Regions from separate parts of the Thalassospira sp. A40-3 genome, predicted to be linked through region 2. Evidence: riboswitches for the same ligand, from Rfam matches in the RefSeq annotation. Region 2 holds a riboswitch; the other holds the start of a gene.
What was found. Region 2 has a riboswitch for glycine ahead of IT893_RS01705 (L-serine ammonia-lyase). Riboswitches for the same ligand answer to the same signal wherever they lie in the genome.
Positions count from the first base shown of each region.

Region 1: it holds a riboswitch for glycine, as region 2 does, so the genes downstream of both, gcvT (glycine cleavage system aminomethyltransferase GcvT) here and IT893_RS01705 (L-serine ammonia-lyase) in region 2, are expected to answer to the same signal.

Region 1 is NZ_CP065428.1:3,604,697-3,608,111, forward strand. It holds gene gcvH (glycine cleavage system protein GcvH) at 1-163, opposite strand, end outside; gene gcvT (glycine cleavage system aminomethyltransferase GcvT) at 238-1,350, opposite strand; glycine riboswitch at 1,521-1,619, opposite strand; gene IT893_RS16570 (hypothetical protein) at 1,723-2,280, opposite strand; gene ispH (4-hydroxy-3-methylbut-2-enyl diphosphate reductase) at 2,537-3,415, shown strand, end outside.
Region 2 is NZ_CP065428.1:376,803-380,217, reverse strand. It holds gene IT893_RS01710 (dihydrofolate reductase family protein) at 1-502, opposite strand, end outside; gene IT893_RS01705 (L-serine ammonia-lyase) at 665-2,104, opposite strand; glycine riboswitch at 2,174-2,295, opposite strand; glycine riboswitch at 2,298-2,403, opposite strand; gene gpmI (2,3-bisphosphoglycerate-independent phosphoglycerate mutase) at 2,677-3,415, shown strand, end outside.

The DNA of each region.
Region 1 (3,415 bases), 1.1 Mb from region 2:
CAACTGCGGCGTCGCCATCCTTGGTCAGTTTCTTGCCAACTTCCGGCAGCTCGACATAGACGATATCGCCCAGCGACTGCTGCGCGTAATCGGTAATGCCAACGGTTGCCACACCGTCTTCAAGCTCGATCCATTCATGTTCCTGCGAAAATTTCTTAGTCATCTTCCATTGTCCCTGTTGATCAATTCAGTGCCAATGCAGCGTAGCGCCGCTCTCTCTATGATAAATTCTGGTTCTCAACCGCGGAAATAACGATGCGGCGCGAACGGAAGTTCGACCACCTCGGCCGGGCGCGCCTTGCCACGCACCATAAGATCGACCTTGGTACCCGGTTCGGCAAATTCAATTGCGACATACCCCATGGCAATCGGGCCATCGACGGTCGGGCCAAACCCGCCCGATGTAATCTCGCCGATTTCTTCGCCATCCGCGTTCAAAATCTGGGTGTGTTCGCGTGCAGGTGCCTTGCCTTCGGGCTTGATGCCGACACGTTTGCGATCCGCACCGTGTTCAAGCTGATCAAGGATCACATCCGCGCCCTTGAAACCACCCTCGGCCCGGCGACGTTTATTAATGATCCAGTTCAGATCCCCTTCAACCGGGGTCGTGGTGGTATCAATGTCGTTACCATACAGGCAAAGACCTGCTTCGAGGCGCAGTGAATCACGTGCACCAAGGCCAATCGCCTCGACCTCTTCCTCGGCCAACAGCTTGCGTGCAAGCGCCTCGGCATCGGCGTTGGGTACAGATATCTCAAAGCCGTCTTCGCCAGTGTAACCCGAACGGGTGACAAAGCACGGACTGCCAGCGATGTCGACTTCGGCAAAGCTCATGAATTTCAGATCGGCAACCGATGGTGCAAAGCGTGCCAGAACCTTGGCCGCGTCCGGGCCCTGAAGCGCCAGAAGCGCGCGGTCATCGATTTCTTCAAGCGATACACCATCGCCAAGGTTGGCACGCATGTGAACGATATCATCGTCCTTGCAGGCCGCATTGATCACCAGAAACAGGCTGTCACCCGCATTGGTAATCATCAGATCATCAAGGATCGTGCCGTCGTCCTGGGTAAACGCGGAATAGCGGGTGCGACCGGGTTTGAGGATGGCGATATCACCGGGCACAAGCTTTTCAAGCTCCGCCACGCGGTTCTCGCCGGTCAAACGCACCTGCCCCATATGGGACACATCAAACAGGCCTGCCTTCGCACGGGTATGAAGATGTTCGCCCTTCACACCAAGCGGATATTGCACAGGCATGGCATAGCCAGCGAACGGCACCATTTTGGCACCGAGTTCCACATGCAAATCATAAAGGGCAGTTTTTAGAAGTTCGGATTCTTGATCCGCCATCAGGTTCTCCAGGACAATCGTTGCGAAATATAGCCGACCAGTGGCCAACCACATTCCCCCTCTGTCTTTGGAGCCTGAAAGAATCACATCCGGGGTAGGAAGCCGGTCTGCTTACATCTTCGGCGAGGTGTTCCTGATCAGAAATTCAGGTCACCTGCTTTCCAGAGTCCCATCTCCACGCGGTCCTGTTGCCTGAGAGTTTCCGGGGTGGTTGCTCCTTCGGCGTCCGCTCATCCGATAAGGACTGCGGCCTCTCCCACGTGCATCATTTGGGTATGTTTCTGTTATACGGGTTTCCGCGCAAACCGACCAGCCCCTATTTTTCGGGCACGATCGGCCTGCCGCGTCTCAGATGACCAAACCCGAATAAAATCAATCGGTTCCGAAGCGGCGATTATACTCAAGTTGGTCCGCGCTCAGCTGGAAACCAAGATAGATTTCGTAATCCGGACCGGTCCAGACATCGTCCAGCGGCACCGACAGGGTCACCTGTTCGTCCCGGATGCGTGCCATGTTCAGATTGTCGGCAAACGCCATATTAACGTCAAACACCGACTTCTGAATGAAGGTGCCGTTCGGGTCGCGCAGGGCGACGAAATATTTAAATTGAACGTTGCGGTTCTGGGCTGCCGGTCCAAGCTCGGCGGTAATGATCGGGCTGATGATGACATCAAGTTCCTTGTCATCAAGGTCATAGCCGCAATCACCGAGGTATCCGGTAAATTCGGCTTCGACGATCACATCGGTCAGGTCACGGCCAGCACCACTGAACTGGACAAGTTTTGCCGTATCCTTTGGCAGATAGGCCGCCGGACAAACCGGGACCGGCTGTTCTTCGAACGGGTTGCCACCGCCGCATGCGCTTAGCAATCCACCAAGCGAGACCATACCCAATGCATAAACGCGCCGAAGTCCGTTACCGATTGTCATCCAAGCCTCTATCAAACCAAATGTTTTCGGGCCGCATCGCGACGACCGGCCCGCGCGCAGTCTATTCTGTCGCGGATGTCGGCACAACCCGCTTCAAAGGCCTTGGGCCGTGTAAAACGTCAAAAATTCGGCCAACCCGCACCGACCATTTACCCCAGAGTCATTGCACCGCATGATCAGGCAGGTTATGTAACGTGAATGTTTGAAAAATGCGTCGGCAACGCCCGCACGCAATTGGGAAAGCCGGACCTGTATCATGTCTGACAAAGCCAGCCTTCGGATCGTTCTTGCCAATCCGCGCGGTTTCTGCGCGGGGGTTGATCGCGCCATCGAGATCGTCGAAAAGGCACTCGAAAAATATGGCGCACCGGTCTATGTCCGCCACGAAATCGTGCATAACAAATTCGTGGTCAATCGCCTGCGCGATATGGGTGCCGTTTTCGTTGACGAACTTGATGCCGTTCCCGATGGCGTGCCGGTGATCTTTTCGGCCCATGGTGTCCCGAAATCCGTGCCCGAGGCGGCCGAAACCCGCAAACTTGAATATCTTGATGCGACCTGCCCGCTGGTCTCCAAAGTCCATCGCGGGGCGGAACGCCATCACGCCGATGGCAAACATATTCTTCTGATTGGTCACGCTGGTCATCCCGAAGTCATCGGCACGATGGGCCAGTTGCCGCCCGGCAGCATGACCCTGGTCGAGACCGAGGAAGACGCCGAAACCATCGAAATCAGCGATCCGGAAAATCTGGCCTTCGTGACCCAGACGACCTTGTCACTTGATGACACCGCCAAGATCATTGAAATCCTGCAACGGCGTTTCCCGTCAATCGCGGTGCCGAAAAAGGAAGATATCTGCTACGCCACGACCAACCGCCAGCATGCGGTCAAACTGATCGCGGAAAAGGCCGATGCCATTCTGGTCCTTGGCGCGCCGAACTCTTCGAACTCCAACCGCCTGGTCGAAGTCGCCAAGCGCGAAGGCTGCACACGGTCGGTTCTGGTCGAACGGGCAAAGGATATCGACTGGTCCAAGCTTGACGGTATTTCAAGCCTTGGCATCACGGCCGGCGCATCCGCGCCCGAAATCCTGGTCGAGGAAGTCATTGATGCCTGCCGCGAACGCTTTGACGTG
Region 2 (3,415 bases):
CGGAATTGTAGCGCTCGGACGCCAGAAGACGGGGTTTGATCCCCCCGGCATCGCGCCCGAACAATGAAATGCCGGACCCCAGCACTTCCGGGATCGTAAAGATATCAAGCTGATCGGCAAACCCGCCAAACAGGAACTGTGTCACCACACTGCCCCCGCCGACGACCCAGATGTCACCATCCGCCGACCGCCGGTCGCGCAATTGATCGACCAGTTCGATGATACTCCCGCCATAGGCCTCGGTATTGGCAGGCCGATCTTTGGGCAGATCGCGGGAAGTCAAAACGATTGTGCGGCGGGCCTCATAGGGCCAGTCGCCAAATTCCATCACCTGATCAAAGGTGTTTCGCCCGATGATCAGCGTACCGACGGAGTCCAGAAAGTCGTCAAAGCCGAACTCGGCCGGGTCATATTCCCCCAACCAGTCCACCGCACCATTAGCACGCGCAATGAAGCCATCCAGACTGACCGCGATGTAAATGCGGAACAGTTTTTTGCTCATGTCTATGTCCAACCGATATTGGGGTCTTTGCCCCTATTTTTAGTCGGCAAATCATAGCAAAACACCAACCGCAAGTCGCAAGAAACAAAAGCAGAAAACCGTCTAATTTACATTGCAGATGCCAGAAAGCCCGGTTTTCTGCCCTATTCTTAAGAGTTGGGATCAGCACTCCACCACGTTGACATTGACCGCAAGACCGCCCTGGCTGGTTTCCTTGTACTTGCTTTGCATGTCGAGTCCCGTCTGGCGCATGGTCTCGATCACCTTATCAAGCGAAACGGTATGCTGGCCGTCACCGCGCAATGCCAGACGTGCAGCATTGATCGCCTTGACCGCACCCATGGTGTTGCGTTCGATGCAGGGCACCTGCACCAGACCGCCAATCGGATCGCAGGTCAGGCCAAGGTTATGTTCCATACCGATCTCGGCGGCGTTTTCGACCTGTTCGGGCGTTCCGCCCAGCACGGCACACAGCGCGCCAGCCGCCATTGAACAGGCAACCCCGACCTCGCCCTGACAGCCAACTTCGGCCGCCGAGATTGAGGCGCGCTTTTTATAGATCGACCCGATGGCCGCCGCAGTTAAAAGGAATTCACGAATTTTGTGCTGATTGGCGTTGGCACCGAACTTTTCGTAATAACGCAGAACGGCGGGAATAACGCCTGCGGCCCCGTTGGTCGGTGCGGTCACAACCCGACCGCCTGCGGCATTTTCTTCGTTCACGGCAAGGGCATAAAGATTGACCCAGTCAATCACCGTCAGCGGATCACGCAGGCCAGCTTCGGGCTTTTCGGTCAGTTCCTTGTAAAGGTTCGATGCCCGACGTTTGACATTCAGGCCACCGGGCAAGATACCGTCAGTGCGGATGCCACGGTCAATGCAGCTCATCATCGCGTCATGAACGCGATCAACAAAGGCGATGGTTTCATCGGAGCTGCGCCAGCTTTGTTCATTCTCCATCATGATTTCCGCGATGGAGCGCCCTTCGCGCTTGCAGATTTCCATCAGTTCGTCGGCGGACGAAAACGGAAATGGCAAGGTGATGTTATCGCCGGAATATTCCGCACCGTGATCGTCACTGGATACGATAAAGCCACCCCCGACCGAGAAATATTCCTGGGTATGGATTTTCACGCCATCGCGGTCAAAGGCGGTAATGCGCATGCCATTGGGATGCTGCGGCAGGGTTTCGGTGAAATGAAACACCAGATTGGTATCGCGGTTAAAGGCAACCGGATACTGCCCGTAAAGCTGCAACTGGCTGGTTTCATCAATCGCCTTCACAGTCGGCACAATATCATCAGGATCGATATTGCGCGGGCGCTTTCCATTCAGGCCCATGATCACCGCGGTATCGGTTGCGTGCCCCTTGCCGGTCAGGGCAAGCGATCCATAAAGATCAACCACGACACTGCCGGACTTTTGTAAAAGATTGCGCGCCTCAAGCTCAAGGCAGAAACGATATCCCGCGCGCATCGGGCCAACCGTATGCGAACTCGAAGGACCGATACCGATTGTGTAAAGGTCAACAACCGACAGGTTGACGTCATGTTGGGATTTCTTTTGCGATCCCGAAGAGGGATCGGTCGCGGGATTTGTCATCAAGGGCCTCCTTCACGGCTCAATAACGCGCTTGTTTTCGCGCTGTTTACGAACCGGTGTTTTTGCCCCCTCTGTCCCTTGACCTGAGATTATCCGCCCTGCCCGATCAAGATCGGCTTGGGGCGTTCATCCTTCGGTGGAAACCTGACCAGCGCTTTCTCCCAGGCGCTTTTTGGTTTCTCTCTCCAGAGCCTCTTCCGTGACGGTCCATCTGCCTGAGAGTGTTTATGAGGCATTGCTCCTTCGGCGCCGCACATCATGCAAATCGCGTGATATCCGAACTCTCCCGTCACGGTGCGAGATAACATTTCTGCCACCTCAGAGGTTCACCGTCAGATTGAACACTATCTGCGTCTTTAGACACTGTCAAAAGAACTGGTTTGCATCTGCAAAATTTTCTGCGGCAGATGCTGTTAAGCAACGGTAATCGTGCTAAATTGCCCGGGTAATTGATGTACCCGTCGTGCGCGAAGACTGACCCACCCTGTCCGCATGGCGGGATTGATGGCGAAAGAGCCCGTAAGTCACCATATTTACGGGACATTCAGCCTTTTCCTTTATCTGTGGGGTTTATGAACGTGACTGTATCGAATTCCGTAAAGCGCCCGCGCCCTGTGGTGCTGTGCATTCTGGACGGCTGGGGTTATCGCGAAGAAAGCAAGGACAACGCTGTCGCCCTTGCCAACACGCCTGTCTGGGATGACCTTTACGCCAACAATCCGACCGGGTTTCTTAAGGCCTGCGGTCTGGATGTTGGCCTGCCCGAAGGTCAGATGGGCAACTCGGAAGTCGGTCACATGAACCTCGGTGCTGGCCGTGTGGTCATGCAGGAACTGCCCAAAATTGACGAGGCCGTCAAAACCGGCACCATCGCCAATACCGACACCGTCAAAAAGATCATCGCCAAACTTTCCGATTCCAATGGCGTTTGCCATATCGCGGGTCTTCTGTCCGAAGGCGGGGTGCATTCCCATCAGGCCCACATGGCGGCCCTGGCCAAGATCATTGCAGGTGCCGGTGTGCCGGTAAAAATTCACGCCTATCTTGATGGCCGTGATACCGCACCGAAAAGTGCCGCCAAGTTCCTTGAGAAATTCCGCGCCCTGATCGGTGATGCCAATGTTGAAATCGCCACAGTCACCGGCCGTTATTACGCCATGGACCGCGACAACCGTTGGGAACGCGTAAGCCAGGCCTATTTCACGATGGTTCAGGGCAAGAATTACGCCGATGGCCGCAGCGCAGAAAGTGCGGAGGCCGCGATTGCCAACGCCTATGAAGCCGGTACGACCGATGAATTTGTTCTGCCGA